One region of the Pseudomonas sp. KH_040 genome, then DNA from elsewhere that is predicted to be linked to it. Evidence: riboswitches for the same ligand, from Rfam matches in the RefSeq annotation. Region 1 holds a riboswitch; the other holds the start of a gene.
The links. Region 1 has a riboswitch for cobalamin ahead of cobO (cob(I)yrinic acid a,c-diamide adenosyltransferase). Riboswitches for the same ligand answer to the same signal wherever they lie in the genome.
Positions count from the first base shown of each region.

Region 2: linked by a shared signal. The riboswitch ahead of AC3IUF_RS17040 (TonB-dependent receptor plug domain-containing protein) and the one ahead of cobO (cob(I)yrinic acid a,c-diamide adenosyltransferase) in region 1 are both predicted to bind cobalamin.

Region 1 covers NZ_CM174487.1:1,946,313-1,954,312, forward strand. The annotation lists gene AC3IUF_RS08750 (AI-2E family transporter) at 1-523, shown strand, start outside; gene hda (DnaA regulatory inactivator Hda) at 731-1,435, shown strand; gene AC3IUF_RS08760 (C40 family peptidase) at 1,650-2,267, shown strand; gene AC3IUF_RS08765 (C40 family peptidase) at 2,487-3,023, shown strand; gene AC3IUF_RS08770 (PQQ-dependent sugar dehydrogenase) at 3,156-4,469, opposite strand; gene AC3IUF_RS08775 (hypothetical protein) at 4,536-5,120, opposite strand; cobalamin riboswitch at 5,284-5,514, shown strand; gene cobO (cob(I)yrinic acid a,c-diamide adenosyltransferase) at 5,597-6,208, shown strand; gene AC3IUF_RS08785 (cobyrinic acid a,c-diamide synthase CobB) at 6,205-7,605, shown strand; gene bluB (5,6-dimethylbenzimidazole synthase) at 7,602-8,000, shown strand, end outside.
Region 2 covers NZ_CM174487.1:3,824,763-3,832,762, forward strand. The annotation lists gene AC3IUF_RS17030 (saccharopine dehydrogenase family protein) at 1-321, opposite strand, end outside; gene AC3IUF_RS17035 (autotransporter outer membrane beta-barrel domain-containing protein) at 422-4,270, opposite strand; cobalamin riboswitch at 4,437-4,642, shown strand; gene AC3IUF_RS17040 (TonB-dependent receptor plug domain-containing protein) at 4,735-6,672, shown strand; gene AC3IUF_RS17045 ((2Fe-2S) ferredoxin domain-containing protein) at 6,672-7,031, shown strand; gene AC3IUF_RS17050 (ABC transporter substrate-binding protein) at 7,028-7,948, shown strand; gene AC3IUF_RS17055 (PLD nuclease N-terminal domain-containing protein) at 7,999-8,000, shown strand, end outside.

The DNA.
Region 1 (8,000 bases):
GCGCGATCGGGAGGAGACTATCGTATCGCTGGCCGGTGAATGTCATGAGGTGCTGGGCGCGTTTGTTCGCGGGCAGTTGTTGGTGATGGTGGCGCTGGGCGTGATTTACGCGGCGGGCCTGATGATTATCGGGCTGGAGCTGGGGCTGTTGATCGGTCTGATCGCGGGCCTGGCGGCGATCGTGCCGTACATGGGCTTTGTGATCGGTATTGGCGCGGCGTTGATTGCCGGTTTGTTCCAGTTCGGTGGCGATCTGTACCCGATGGTCGGGATCGTCGCGGTGTTCATGGTCGGTCAGGCGCTGGAAGGCATGGTGCTGACCCCGCTGCTGGTGGGCGATCGCATCGGTCTGCATCCGGTGGCGGTGATCTTCGCGATTCTGGCCGGTGGCGAGCTGTTCGGTTTTACCGGTGTGCTGCTGGCGTTGCCGGTGGCGGCGGTGATCATGGTGCTGGTGCGCCATGTGCACGACTTGTACAAGGATTCCGACATCTATAGTGGTGTTGACGATCCGCAGTTGTAATGGCGCAGGGGCGGCCCGGCAAATCGCCGGGTTGGCCCGTGTCCTGCAGGCGCTGGCGCCAAGGAATCTGTCATAAAACCGGTGCGTTAACGCAAACCTTTGATTTTGCTTGGACTCTGTCGCATTGTGCGCTCAGCTTCACGGGTATAAACTTCGCAAACTTTACACAGAGGCCACTAACGGTTCCTTGAGAACTGTTCAGTCAGCATGAAACCGATTCAGCTGCCCCTAGGTGTGCGTCTGCGTGACGACGCCACCTTCATCAACTACTACCCAGGCGCCAATGCCGCTGCACTCGGCTATGTCGAGCGTCTATGCGAAGCCGACGCCGGCTGGACAGAAAGCCTGATCTACCTGTGGGGCAAACACGGCGTAGGGCGTACGCATCTGTTGCAGGCAGCGTGTCTGCGTTTTGAGCAAATGGGCGAGCCGGCGGTGTACTTGCCGTTGGCCGAGTTGATGGATCGCGGCGTCGAAATCCTCGACAACCTTGAGCAGTACGAACTGGTTTGCCTGGACGACTTGCAGGTGATTGCCGGCAAGGCTGACTGGGAAGAGGCGATGTTTCATCTGTTCAACCGTCTGCGCGACAGCGGTCGGCGTCTGCTGATCGCCGCGTCAACCTCTCCGCGTGAACTGCCGGTCAAACTGGCTGACTTGAAATCGCGCCTGACCCTGGCGTTGATTTTCCAGATGCGCCCGCTCTCCGATGAAGACAAATTGCGCGCCTTGCAGTTGCGCGCATCGCGTCGCGGTCTGCACCTGACCGATGAAGTCGGGCATTTTATTTTGACTCGCGGCACCCGCAGCATGAGTGCGCTATTCGACTTGCTTGAGCAGCTCGATCAGGCCTCGTTGCAGGCTCAACGCAAGCTGACCATTCCCTTCCTGAAAGAAACCCTAGGCTGGTAACGGCGCGGCTTTCAGCGTGTTTCGGCATAATTCAGGCGCCAGAAAATCCGCTTTCCTGCAAGCTGTGCAGGCCGCGTCTCGGTTCAAATGGGCTTAAGCGCTTAGATGTAAACGAGAAACCGAGAAGTCACAAAAAGATCGATTGAATTTGCAAATGAGGCTGATAGCGGGCATAGTCTCGGCTTCTTTACAACTATCAGCCACGGTCGTGCCCATGCTAAAGCGCTTCGCACCCCTCGTGCCTCTCGCACTCGTCACCCTGTTGTACGGTTGCGCTGCTCATTCTCCAGTTCAAGAGCAGCCTCAACAGGTTAAAAATTCTGCCACGGCCCAATCTTCCGTTATTTATCAGGAAGAGCTGGACACCGAAAAAGAACTCAACGAATTCAATGGCAAGAAGCCTTATCAGCTTCCTGTTCTGGCCGACAGCATCCTCGAACGCGGCATGTCCCTGATCGGTACCCGTTACCGTTTCGGCGGTACCTCTGAAGCCGGTTTCGATTGCAGCGGTTTCATCGGCTACCTGTTCCGCGAAGAAGCCGGCATGAACCTGCCACGCTCGACCCGCGAAATGATCAACGTTGATGCGCCGCTGGTCTCGCGCAGCAACCTTGAGCCGGGCGATCTGCTGTTCTTCGCCACCAACGGTCGTCGCGGTCGTGTCAGTCACGCCGGGATCTACCTCGGTGACAACCAGTTCATCCACTCCAGCAGTCGTCGCAGCGGCGGTGTTCGCATCGACAGCCTGGGTGACAGCTACTGGAGCAAGACCTTCATCGAAGCGAAACGCGCTCTGGCCAACGCTCCAACTGTAGTCACTGCTCGCAAGTAATCCCTTGTTGTCGCTGCGTTCGCGGCGACAATCAGGCTTGCGGTAACGGAGTAGACTTAGACTTTACAAGGTGAAGTTAAAGTCTTACTTGAAGTTTGCCGCGTAGCCGCTAGAATCCTGTATCTATATTGATGGCAAACCGCCTGCGTGCTCACGCAGGCGGTTTTGTTTTCTGTCCATCGGCAGAAAAAGCCGCAGCCAGATCAGGATGTTCTGCTTATGACGATGTCGGCCCGCCTCACTTTGATCTTCTTCGCAGCGCTGCTCAGCGCCTGCGCCAGTCGCACACCGCCTCCTGCGCCGGTGGTTCGCGCACCGGTCGTGTTCGGCCCCTCCCAAGCTTTTTCGCCTGCTGCTGAAGACGTGCTGTTTCGCGCGCTCGGTCTGGTCGGCACGCCCTATCGTTGGGGCGGCAACACGCCGGATTCAGGCTTTGATTGCAGCGGGCTGATCGGTTTTGTCTACCGTGATGCGGCGGGCATCTCTTTGCCGCGTTCGACGCGTGAGCTGATCGTCATGCAGGCACCGAATGTCGGCAAAGAAGGCTTGCAGACTGGCGATCTGATCTTCTTCGCCACCAATGGCGGCTCGCAGGTCAGTCATGCGGGGATTTACGTCGGGGAAGGGCGCTTCGTGCATGCGCCGGCCACGGGCGGCACGGTGAAGCTGGACAGCCTGTCGAAGGCGTACTGGCAGAAAGCTTATCTGAGTGCCAAGCGGGTGTTGCAGCCGGAGCATCTGGCGCATAACCCGTAATTCAAGCAGCCCACAATCCCATGTAGGAGTGAGCCAGCTCGCGATAGCGGTCGTTCAGTCAATGATGATGTCGACTGATACGAAGTTATCGCGAGCAGGCTCACTCCTACAGTTGTTTGTGCATGGCGAAAATTATTTGCTGGCCGACACTCGCCACACCTTGTTGCCGACATCATCCGCCACCAGCAAGCCACCTTGCTGATCGATCACCACGCCCACCGGGCGACCTAGTGCATTCTCGTCCTTGTCGAGGAAACCGGTCAGCACATCCACCGGTTTGCCACTCGGCTTGCCACCGGTAAACGGCACGAAAATCACTTTGTAGCCACTGTGCGGTTTACGGTTCCATGAACCATGCTGGCCGATGAACGCGCCTTCCTTGAACTGCGCCGGCAGCGTGTTGCCCTCGGCGAAGCTCAGACCCAGTGAGGCAGTGTGCGGTCCGACTGCGTAATCCGGGGCGATGGCTTTGGCCACCAGGTCCGGATTTTGCGGCGACACACGCACATCGACGTGCTGGCCGTAATAGCTGAACGGCCAGCCATAAAAACCACCGTCCTTCACGGAAGTGATGTAGTCCGGCACCAGATCACTGCCGATTTCGTCGCGTTCGTTGACCGCTGTCCACAGCGCGCCACTGACAGGCTCCCAGGCCAGGCCATTGGGGTTGCGGATGCCCGAGGCAAAGATGCGGTGATTGCCGGTCGCCCGATCGACTTCCCAGATCGCCGCGCGGCCTTCTTCTTTATCCAGACCATTTTCGCCGACATTACTGTTCGAGCCGACCGTGACGTACAGTTTGCTGCCGTCCTTGCTGGCGATGACGTTTTTGGTCCAGTGGTGATTCAGCGTGCCGCCGGGCAGATCGACGACCTTGATCGGCTGCGATTTGATCTCGGTCGCGCCGGGTTCGTAGTTGAAACGCAGCAGGCGATCGGTATCGGCGACGTACAGGTCATTGCCAACCAGGGTCATGCCGAACGGCGAGTTGAGGTTTTGCAGAAACACCGTGCGGGTCTCGGCGACGCCATCGTGATCGGCGTCACGCAGCAGGGTGATGCGGTTTGGGCTTGGCACGCCAGCGCCAGCCTTGCCCATGACCTTCTTCATCACCCAGCCGCGAATCCCGCTGCTGTCATCCGGTTTTGGTGGGGCATTGGTTTCCGCTACCAACACATCGCCATTGGGCAGCACATAGAGCCAGCGCGGATGATCGAGGCCTTCGGCGAATGCCGCGACCTGGGTGCCAGCCGCCGCTGTCGGTTTGCCGCCGTCGGGCCAGCCGATCGCCGGGGCGATATTCACCGTCGGGATCAGGGTCTTGTTCGGTTCGGGCAGCTTCGGTGACGGGCCGGTGCCGTCGGAGACTTGCAGGCTGGAGGTTTCACCGCAGGCGGCGAGTCCTCCGGCGAAGGCGATGACAAAAACGAGCTGGGGCTTGCGCATTGCTGATCTTCCCTATGAATGCATTCCTAATCATAGAGGAGGGCGCAAGCCCGATGGTTCAACTGCTCAACCGCGCGCTTCCTTGAACAGCACGGCGATGCCCGGGTGATAATTGCCGGCTTCGCTGCGTAACTTGCGGTAGGCGTAGGGGAAATACCAGGCGACCGCGCAAGTGTGTTCCTTTTGCAGGTCGTCGACCATGTCCTGCAGCTCTTCGGGGCTGGCGCTGTGCTGGGCTTTTTGCGGCGCGACAAACAGGCAGCCGAGCTTGAGGTCGCTGGCGTAGCTGATGCGTTTGGCGTCGTTGGTGATGTCCAGCAGGGCTTGGGTCAGATTGAGGTTGGTAACCTTTGGCCAGCGCTGGGTGGCCTGGATAAAGGCGCGGTCTTCGGCACCGGCCAGAAACAGATCAGCGCGGGCATTGCGCTCGCCTTCTTCATTCTGCTTGCGCGTGGCAGTGCCGTTCAAAGTCACCAGCTCAGCCATCCAGGCTGCGGCCGAGAGCAATCCGAGATTGGCTTTCTCGTCATGCCAGTAAGGGGTGTCGCTGTCGCCGCGCACGGCGTTGTAACGGTCGATACAGTCAAACCAGCGTTCAAGCACCGGGCGCAGGAATTCCAGGCGCGGGTTGCTGATGATCATGCCTTGCATCGTCATCATCCTTTATTGTTGTAGTGGGCTTTTCGGGAAAAGCATGGCTCTTTGATATCATTTGTATCAGTGTGGCACAAGATTGGCGTCAGATAATTGATCGGCGGCAGTTATTCGCCCGATGACCACCTCTTTAATTGACGCTCCACCCCCAACCCTCTAACCTTCGCGGCTTGTTTCAGGTGCTCTGTGACCTGCGTCGACAGAGTGAAACAGGGAAGCCGGTGAGGGTTGTCTTCGCACGAAGAACCACCACGATCCCGGCGCTGCCCCCGCAACGGTAAATGAGTGAAAACTGCGCCTTGAGCCACTGCCTCGAAAGAAGCGGGAAGGCGCGCAGTCAGGCGAAACGCCGCTCATGAGCCCGGAGACCGGCCTGATCCATCCAGCGGCATCACGGTGGGCGATGCCAGGCTTTTTGCCGTCTATTCTTGTGCCTGCCCGCCGTTATCCAGCCTCAACGGAGAGCTCCCCCCATGACCGATTCCCCCGAGCGCGACGAACGCCATCTGGCGCGTATGCAGCGCAAAAAAGCCGTGATCGACGAACGCATCGCCAACTCGCCTGACGAGTGCGGGCTGGTGCTGGTGCTGACCGGCAATGGCAAAGGCAAAAGCAGCTCGGCGTTCGGCATGCTCGCCCGCGCCATGGGCCACGGCATGCAGTGCGGCGTGGTGCAGTTCATCAAGGGCCGCAACAGCACCGGCGAAGAGCTGTTTTTTCGCCGCTTCCCTGAGCAAGTGCGCTTTCATGTGATGGGCGAGGGCTTCACCTGGGAAACCCAGGATCGTCAGCGCGACATCGCCGCCGCCGAAGCCGCGTGGGCCGTGTCCCGCGAACTGCTGCGCGATCCGTCGATCGGTCTGGTGGTGCTCGACGAACTCAACATCGCCCTCAAACATGGTTACCTCGATCTCGATCAGGTGCTCAGCGATTTGCAGGCGCGTCCGCCGATGCAGCATGTGATCGTCACCGGTCGCGCGGCCAAGCCGGAAATGATCGAAATGGGCGACACTGTGACTGAAATGGGCATGCTCAAACACGCCTTCCAGGCTGGCATCAAAGCGCAGAAAGGCGTCGAACTTTGAATCAGCCACGTCACTGCCCGGCGGTGCTCATCGCCGCGCCGGCTTCCGGTCAGGGCAAGACCACCGTCACCGCCGCGCTCGCCCGTTTGCATCGCAATCAGGGGCGCAAGGTGCGCGTGTTCAAATGCGGCCCGGACTTTCTCGATCCGATGATTCTCGAACGCGCCAGCGGTGCGCCGGTGTATCAACTGGACATGTGGATGGTCGGCGAGCAGGAAAGTCGTCGTCTGTTGTGGGAAGCCGCCAATGAGGCGGATCTGATTCTGATCGAAGGCGTGATGGGCCTGTTCGATGGCACGCCGTCCAGCGCCGATCTGGCGCGGCACTTCGGCGTGCCGGTGCTCGGCGTGATCGACGGCACGGCCATGGCGCAGACCTTTGGTGCGCTGGCGCTGGGCCTGGCGAAGTATCAGCCGGATCTGCCGTTTGCCGGTGTCCTGGCTAATCGTGTCGGCACTTTGCGCCATGCGCAATTGCTCGAAGGCAGCCTCACGGAAGGTTTGCGTTGGTATGGCGCGTTGTCCCGTGAGACCGGTATCGAACTGCCGAGTCGCCATCTCGGCCTGGTGCAGGCCAGCGAACTGAATGACCTCGATGTGCGTCTCGATGCCGCCGCCGATGCATTGGCCAGCAGTTGCGAGGTAGCGCTGCCACCGGCCGTGGAATTCGCCGCGCCTGATGTGATCGCTGTAGAGCCGCTGCTGAAGAATGTGCGAATCGCCGTTGCCCGTGATGAGGCGTTTGCCTTCACCTACGGCGCGAGTCTCGATCTGTTGCGAGCGATGGGCGCCGAGTTGAGTTTCTTCTCGCCGATCCGCGACACGCAATTGCCTGAGGCGGACAGCCTGTATTTGCCCGGTGGGTATCCGGAATTGCACCACCTTGCGTTGTCGCAGAACACCGCGATGCTGGAGGCGATTCGTGCGCATCACGCAGCGGGCAAACCGTTGCTCGCCGAATGTGGCGGGATGCTTTATCTGCTGGATTCGCTGACCGACGTTGAGGGTACTCGCGCTGAGCTGGTCGGGCTGCTTAAGGGCGACGCGGTGATGCAGAAGCGTCTGGCTGCACTGGCGCTGCAAGCAGTGGATTTGCCGGAAGGATCGTTGCGTGGGCACACTTATCATCATTCGTTGACGACGACTGAGCTGACGCCGATTGCGCGTGGCTTGAGTCCGAATGGCGGGCGCGGCGCCGAGGCGGTTTATCGGGACGGGCGGATGACGGCCTCTTATGTGCACTTCTACTTCCCGTCGAGTCCCGCGGCTATCGCAGCATTGTTTGCACCCGACCTCCATGCCGCCATCGCTGGCAAGCCAGCTCCCACATTGGGCGGTGAGCTTCCTGAAGAAATGCAATCCCCTGTGGGAGCTGGCTTGCCAGCGAAAGGGCCATGACAGACAACGCATTCTCCGAAGCCGAGCGCCAAGCCGTCTATAAAGCCATCGCCGAACGCCGCGACATGCGCCACTTCACCGGCGGCACCGTCGAGCCGGAATTGCTGCGCCGACTACTGGAAGCCGCTCACCAGGCCCCAAGCGTCGGCCTCATGCAGCCGTGGCGTTTCATCCGCATCAGCGATAGAACCTTGCGTGGCCAGATCCAGAACCTCGTGGAAGAAGAACGCATCCGCACCGCAGAAGCCCTCGGCGAGCGCAGTGACGAGTTCATGAAACTCAAGGTCGAAGGCATCCATGACTGCGCCGAAGTGCTGGTCGCCGCGCTGATGGACGATCGCGAAAAACACATCTTCGGTCGCCGCACGCTGCCGGAAATGGACATGGCCTCGCTG
Region 2 (8,000 bases), 1.9 Mb from region 1:
CAGGTCGCAATAGTTCACGCCGGCATCGATGCAACTCTGCGCAACGGCATAGGATTGCCCTTGAAACGGCCCGCCGGTGTGTACGACCAACTGAATGTTCAGCGCACGCAAAGCGGCTTCGAACTCCGCACCCATGGCATCACCGCACCAGCCTTCGCAGACGATGCCCGATTGACTGTTCAGTTCATCGACTTTGCGCTGCAATTTTTGCGGATCACGGCCGGAGAGTACCAAGCCGATCTCCGGCATCAGCGCCAGGTGCCGGCAGACGATACTGCCGAAATTTCCGTAACCACCGACCACCATCACCCTGAACGGCATGCAATTCTTCCCTAAGTCAGTCCATCAAACAGGCGTGAAGGATATAGGGCCGAGCGTCAGCAAGCCATCCAATGTAGGGTTTGCGGCGTGTACAAAAGCCCTAGAAATTGATCTTGAACCCCAGCATCGCGTCATACCCATGGCTGTCACCGTCGAACCCCTGACGATAGCCAGCCGATGCGGTAAACGTGGTGCGTTGATTGGCCTGGTAATCCACCCCGACATTCACTTCACCCCACGTGCCCTGAATATCGGATTCGAACGGAATGTACCCCGACTCGGAGGAAAACTCGGTTTTCGGTTGCCCCTTGAACTCATGCCAGATGCTCGGACGGATCCAGCCATTGGTGCGCAGTGCGCTGTTGTCGACGCCCTCGGTGTCCCAGTCCTTGGCGATACGCACGCCGGCGCGGCCAATCAGTGAGTCGACGTCCTTGAAGCGAATCTTCGCGCCGACGTCATCGCTGCTGTCCAGATCGACGTAACTGTAGATCGCTTGCAATTGCGGCTCGATGTACCAGTCTTTGTCGACCTCGAACGGGTAGCCGTTTTCCAGCGAGGCGGTGTAGCCCCAACCGCGGGTTTTCAGTTTGGCCATGTCGTTGGGTTTGGCTTCGATGTCAAAGCGGTTGACCTGCAACACCCCGTCCAGATACCAGCCGGAGGGGCCGAAGTGCGTCCAGTACGCGCCGACGCCGTACGCACGCAAGGTGTCTTCGCCGGCGGCGCGGCGGGTGTAGTGGCTGACGCCGGCGTCGATGGTGCCGGCGGACAATGACAGCCCGGCCTGCTCGTGACTGCCGTCGGGCCGGTCCTTGCGGTAAAGGTCGGTGCCGACCTGAAATGCCGTCAGGTCATAGTTGTACTCGGGTGTGTTGCCCAAGGCGTTTTTGCGGTCGCCATCCTGTTTGCCGCTGCGGTAGATCACCCGGCCCCAGCCCATCGATGGCGCCAACGTCGATTCGTCTTCCTTGGGCAATGGATCACCGCGATTCAGGCGTTCCTCGCCGACCCGCTCGTGAAGGGTGTCGACCATTGTCCGGCCGTAAACCAGGGCCAGCGCGGGCACGGCACCGTACAGCGAAACTTCCGGACGGTAATTGGGTACCGGGGAAGGATCGGGCGTCGGATCGGGATCGGGATCGGGATCGGGATCAGGGCCTGGAGGACCGTCCGGCGGTACCGCGTCCGAGCGCAGATACCAAGTGTCCTTGCCGCTACCGTCCTGGGCACCTTGCTGCAGGCGATATTCGTACGGACCGGCGACAACACGCCGGGCCAGTTGAAAGGCATTGGCGTCGCTCGCGGCTTCGGTCTTGTTGAGCAGTTCGACCACCGCAATACCATTGCCCTGAGTCAGATCGCCCTGGCCGCCGACATTGCTCACGATCACGCCGGTGGCGCCGCCGCTGGCGGTGGTTGTCGAATCCACAACCAGCATGTCCGAGAGGCTGTTCGCGCCACCACCATTCAACGTGGTGTTAAGCAGCAGCCGGCCGCCATTGGACACGAACACCCCGCCGCCATCGGTGCCGACGGTGTTGGCCCCGCTGATCAGCAACACATTGCCGACCGTGTTGCTGCCGGCGGCAAGGTCGAGCGTGCCGCTATGGGTGAATCGGTTTACACCGAGCAACTGGCCCTGTACAGCACCGCCCAGCGTCGGCGTATTGGCCGTTTGCCCCAAGGGCAGATAGGCGCCGCTGGCGTTGAAGCTGACGATGCCCGTCGCCGGTTGCGCCGCCAGACGAATCACACCGCTGTTGTCGATGCTGTTGGCGCCCGATGAGCCGAGATCACTGACGGCAACGCCCCAGGTATCGCGACTGCCGCTGGCACTACTGGCGGTGAAATTGCGCAGTGTCCAGGTGCCGCTGTTGGCCACCGTGCTGGCCGCGCTGACGGCATTCATAACGCCGGTTATCTGCCCGGTATTGTTGAGCGCAAACGTCGTGCCCGGTGTGGTCGCATCGGCGCGTACGGCGACATCGCTAAGCGCAGTGATCGCACCTGAGTTGGTCAACGTCTGGCTCGCACCGCCAAGGGCGATGCCGCTGCTATCGGCCCACCCACCCTGAAGCGTGGCGCTGTTACTGACATTGACGCTGCCGCCCTCGGTCAAGGCGTCTATGGCCGACGAGCCAACGCCTCGAGTAGTGATCGCGCCGCTGTTGTTGACGGTCAAATTCGCGGCGCCCGAGGCCTGGGCGAGAATGCCCTGACTGTCGCTGGCACCGAAGGTCTGGATCGCGCCGCTGTTGACCACACTTTGCGCGCCAGTGACCGAAAACGTTCGGATACCGCGTTGTTGATTGCCCCGCGCGATCAACTCCCCGCTGTTACTGACACTCAATGTGCCCAGCCCACTGCCTGAGTTGAAGGCATTGCCGGCCAGAATCGCCGCGCCCTGACCGTTGACGTCGATCAGCGGGCCGTTGAACACGACACCGACGTCGCCGCCCAGCGTCAGCGCCTGGATACCAAAAGCACCAATGCCCGTGCCGTCGCCCGAGCCAGTGTTCGAGTGGGTGATGATCGTGCCGCCGGAATTGACGTTGACCGTGCCCGTCGGCGACTGCGTCGAGGCATAGATGCCGTTGGCGTTGCTGTGCAGGGTTTCGATGCGATCGCCACGGTAGTTGACCTGAACATTGCCGCCGGTCGAATCGACCCGTATACCGCCCGCGCCAAACCCGCTGGCGAACAGATCGCCCGAGTAATCAATCAGCACATTGTTGTTTTCGGCACTGACAATGATCGCGTAGGCCCGGGTGGTGTTGATGTCGCCGAGTACTTTGATATTGCCGCTACCCGTGATCGCGACATCACCGGTACCGCGCTTGATCACGTAGATCGCCCGCGAACCGGCGGCATTGGCCGTGCTGCCGACGTTAATGGCAGCATTGTTCTCGATGCTGATCGAACCGCTGCCGCCGACATTGTCATTGGCATAGATACCGTGGGCGCCGCCACCCGTGGTGGTGATGGCGCCGTCGTTGACGATGGCGATGCTGCCAACGCTGGAAAACGAACGAATGCCGAAACCGTTGAGGCCGCTGGTACTCAGGTTGCCGCTGTTGGTCAGGCGGGTATTGCCTGTGCCGCCCTCGGTGAACAAGCCAAAGGCGTTCATGCCGATGCTTTGCACATTCGCCGCGTTGATCAGTGTGGTGTTGCCATTGACTGCGCGGGTATGCACGCCGGCGTGGTTACCAATGCCGGCAGTCGGCAAAGTGTCGTCAATGATCGGAAGACCGGCCGAGAGTGCATCATCGTTGTTGACCAGAATATTCACGCCACTGCCGACGTTGACGTTGGTCTCGCCACTGCCCGTGGCTTTGGTCCAGACGCCGTTGCCGCCAAGCAACGTGATCTGGCCATTGCCCTGATGATTCAGGTTGATCGCCCCGCCGCCGCTGGCGTTGATGTCGATGCCATCGTGTTCATTGCCGACCACGGTATTGAGGATGTTCAGCGTGGTGCCGGCACTCACCGAAAACGTCGACGAGCCAGCGCTGGCATTGGTGATCGCCAGCGCGTCCAGGCCACTGCCGCCGACATTCACCGTGTTGGTCCCGCCATTGACGCTGAGGCTGGCGTTGCCGGTGGTGCCGATGACATTGGCAAACACTGCGTTGGCGGCCGTTGGGGGTGTGCTGTTTACCGTAGTGCCAGTGAGTGTCAGCGTGGTGTTGGCATTGTTGCCACGACTGTTCAACGAGGAACCCGCCGTAGTGGTAATGGTAGTGCCCGACTGCGTGCTGATCGACGCATCGACGCCGGCCGCCGGCAAACAGGTTTGCGAGACGTTGTAGGCACCCGCCGCCAGAGGCCCGCACGCAGCTTGAGCGTCTGCGAGCATCAGGGTGTTGGCCATGGCGACCAGTAAAGCGCTGCGAATGAAATGCGGGGCGTGCCCACCGTGAGGATGGCCGCTGGCACCGTGCATGAGAACCTCCCTGTTCAGCGTACGTGGCGAATCCCTCACGCCTGTCGACGCCGCGCGATATTGCGTTGTGATTACCGCTATAGACCTTAGTAGTTATTTCCAAAGTTGGTAATTCGCGGGTCGAGTACCTGTATCGGCAAGTTGACGAACGGTCATTCGAATGTTCAGATGCCGCCCAGTTTCAGGTGTCCCATGCCGCCGTGCATGGGGTGAAACGGGAAACCGGTACGTTCTTTTCGAACAAGTCCGGTGCTGCCCCCGCAACGGTATGCGCGTGATGCTTTCGATACACCACTGTGGTTAGACGGCCATGGGAAGGTGAAAGCCTCGATACGCGCGAGCCCGGAGACCGGCCTGAATTGCTGTTTGGCAAAATCCTGCGGTGGGCGGGCATGGGCCGGTATTGGCTGTGCGCGATGCCTTCTCTTGCATGCTCTTCTGCGAAGATCCTTTTCGAGAAGACAATGATTCGACCTTTCTACACTTCTGCTCCAACCCTGTTTCTTGGTTGCCTGTTCAGCCCGCTGCTACTGGCCGACGACACACCACTGGAACTCAATCAGCAAATCGTTTCCGCACCGTCGGTGGAGTCGACCACGGTCGCCGACATGGCGAAGTTCGGCAGCAAGGTCGAGATCGTCAGCCGCGAACAGATCGAGCGCGCCGGCCCCAGTGCCGATGTCAGCCGCGTCATGCAGATGTTCATTCCCGGCCTGTACGTGGCGCCGAAAAATGGCCCGTTCGACTACGGCACCTATTCGCTGCTGGGCGGGCGCAACGATGACACGCTGATCCTGCTCGACGGCGTGCGCCTGAACAATCGCCTGTACGGCGGCCTCTATCTAGACACTTTGCCAGCCAACGCCATCGAACGCATCGAAGTACTCAAAGGGGGCCAGAGCCTGTTGTTCGGCACCCAAGCCGTATCCGGCGTGATCAACATCGTCACCCGCAGCCCGCAATCGCGCAAAGCCGCCGGCGAAGTGAATCTGGGCGTGGACAGCTTTGGCGGCACCACCGAAGACGCTCGCGTCGAGAACATCTTCAATAACGGTTTCGGCGATCTCGGTTTGCTGGCGTATGTCAGCCACAACGTTTCCGACGGCTATCAACCGTATCGCAACCGCGACCTGAAAAACGTCAGCGAGAAGAACCGCGCCTACGAAGTCACCACCTTCGGCGGCAAGGCGATTCAGTCATTTGGCGATGATGCGCGGCTGGAACTGTTCTACCAATACGCCGACGCCAATCTCGACTTCGCCCGCCCTGTGGACAACCACAAAACCACCAACGACCGCGTGCAGCAAATCGCTACGGCGACCTTCGAGCAAACCCTCAACGAACGCCTGAGCTACTTCGTCAAAGGCCATATCAACGATTGGGACACGCGCTACACCCGGGTCAACAACGTCAATGGCGGCGGCACCAAGGTCATTAATCACAACGACTATTGGGGCTTCACCGACTGGGGTGTGCAGGCCGAAGGCAAGGCTGAATTGCCCGGCGGCCATGTGCTGGTGTTCGGCAGCGACAACCAGTGGTTCAAGGGCCAGGACGACGTGCTGATCATCGACAACGACAAGGCCGAAGCCCATGCGTTCTACACGCAACTGCGCCCGCAGATCGACGCCCTGCCCGACTGGCATCCGAGCATCGGCGTGCGTCACGAGGCCATGAGCGGTGGCGACAGCGCCACGGTCGGCATGCTCACTTCGCTGTATGACCTCAACGACAACTGGTCGGTGCGCGGTCAATACGGCAGCGCCTACAAACTGCCGAACGCCGAGCAACTGTTCGTCAACGAGCCGGGCGACGAGATCGGTAACCGCAACCTGAAACCGGAAAAAAGCCGCAATACGGAGCTGGGGGTCGACTACAAGGGCCTGCTGCTGGATCGCGAATTCAGCGCCAGCGTGACCCTGTTCAAACGCAAGATCGACGACCTGATCACCCTCAATGACATTCAGTGGGTCAACGGTGAAGGCACGATCCAGATGCGCGGTTTCGAGGCGGACGCGAAACTGGCGCTCAACGATCAGTGGAGCCTGCAAGCGGACATGACCCGCAACCTCACCGAGTCGCGTACCGGTGTGACGATCAACGACATCCCAAGCTTCTTCGCCCGCTCGCGGGTGGGTTATGAATCGGAAAATCGCCTGTGGGGTGTTGGCGGTGCGATCCGTTACATCCGCGATATCAAAAGCTCGAAGCAAGTCGAATACGGCAATTATTCGGTGGTCGACGCCGACGCTTATCGCTACCTCGACAACGCCCACCAACACCGGGTGAGTCTGCTGGTGGAAAACCTCTTCGACCGCGACTACGTCACCAGCCGTTCGAGCAACGTCGACAACCTCGGCCGGCCGTTCACCTCCGAAGTACGCTACACGTACCGCTTCTGATGAGTGAAATCAAAACCGTCGACGGCGTCGATACGCACCCGGACTGGTCGCATGTGCCCGAGCATGCGCGCCATGTGTTCCTCTGCACCGGCCCGCGCTGCACCCAGCGCGGTGCCTTGCAGTTATGGAAAACCCTGCGCCGGCATTTGCTGGCGCACGATCATATCGAGACGCCGGGCGGTGTCTTGCTGACACGCACGCACTGCCAGTTTCCGTGCAATCTGGGGCCGATTGTGACGGTGTACCCGGAACGTTGCTGGTATGGCGTGCACAGCCATGAAGAGGTGCAGCGGCTGGTCGAGGGGCATTTGGTGGGCGGTGAAGTGGTCGCGGATTTGCTGGTCAAGGCGCAGGGATGAAATCGATCCTGTTAGCGCTTGGCGCCCTGCTCTGTTCAATGCCGGCACTCGCCGACAGCTTCAGTAATTGCGGCGAGGACTGGAACGCCGCTGCGCCTTCGCGCGTCGTCGCGCTCAATCAGCATGCAGCGGATCTCGTCCTGGCGCTGGGTGCCGGGCCAGCGCTGGTTGGCGTGGCGTATCTGGATGACACCGATGCCGGTCAGCGGCCAGCCACGTATTTCGGTGTGCCGGTGATCGCGCGGCAATACCCGGCCAGCGAAGTGCTTTACGCACAGAAACCGGACCTGGTGATTGGCGGGTTCGCCACGGCATTCGGCGACGGTGTGACTTCACGCTCGGGTCTGGCGCGCAATGGCGTCGGTTCTTATCTATTGGAGTCGGCCTGCAACGGGCATTCGCTGGATTACTTCGCGCATGTGCGCAATGACTTGCTGACCTTGGGCAGGCTGCTGCACAAACAGCCACAGGCGCGGCAATTGAGTGCGGCCATGGACGCCGACCTCGCCAGTGCCCGAGCCCTGGCCGGTGCGGGTAAATCGCTGTCGGTGTTCTATCTCGACAGCGAAGTCAAAGGCCTCGACAGCGAAGGTCGGCGGGGGTTTGTCACCCCGTTATTGGCCGCTGCCGGGGCACGCAATGTCTTTGCCGACATCAACCTCTATCGAGTCACCGTCAACAGCGAAACCCTGCTGGCCAGCGACCCGGACGTGATTCTGCTGGCCGACGCCGAATGGTCACCCGCCCGTCGCAAACGCTATCTGTTGACCCACGACCCGGTGTTGTCGCGACTGCGCGCGGTGCGCGAAAACCGGATCATCGAAATCCCTTTCACCCACCTGCTGCCGACTTTCAACAGCGGCCGCGTAGCCTTGCAACTGGCGCGGCAGCTCAACGCACTGAAGAAAAATAAATGAACCCGCCGCCCCCCACGCCACCTAACGAACAGACCATCAGGAGGTAGCCAAT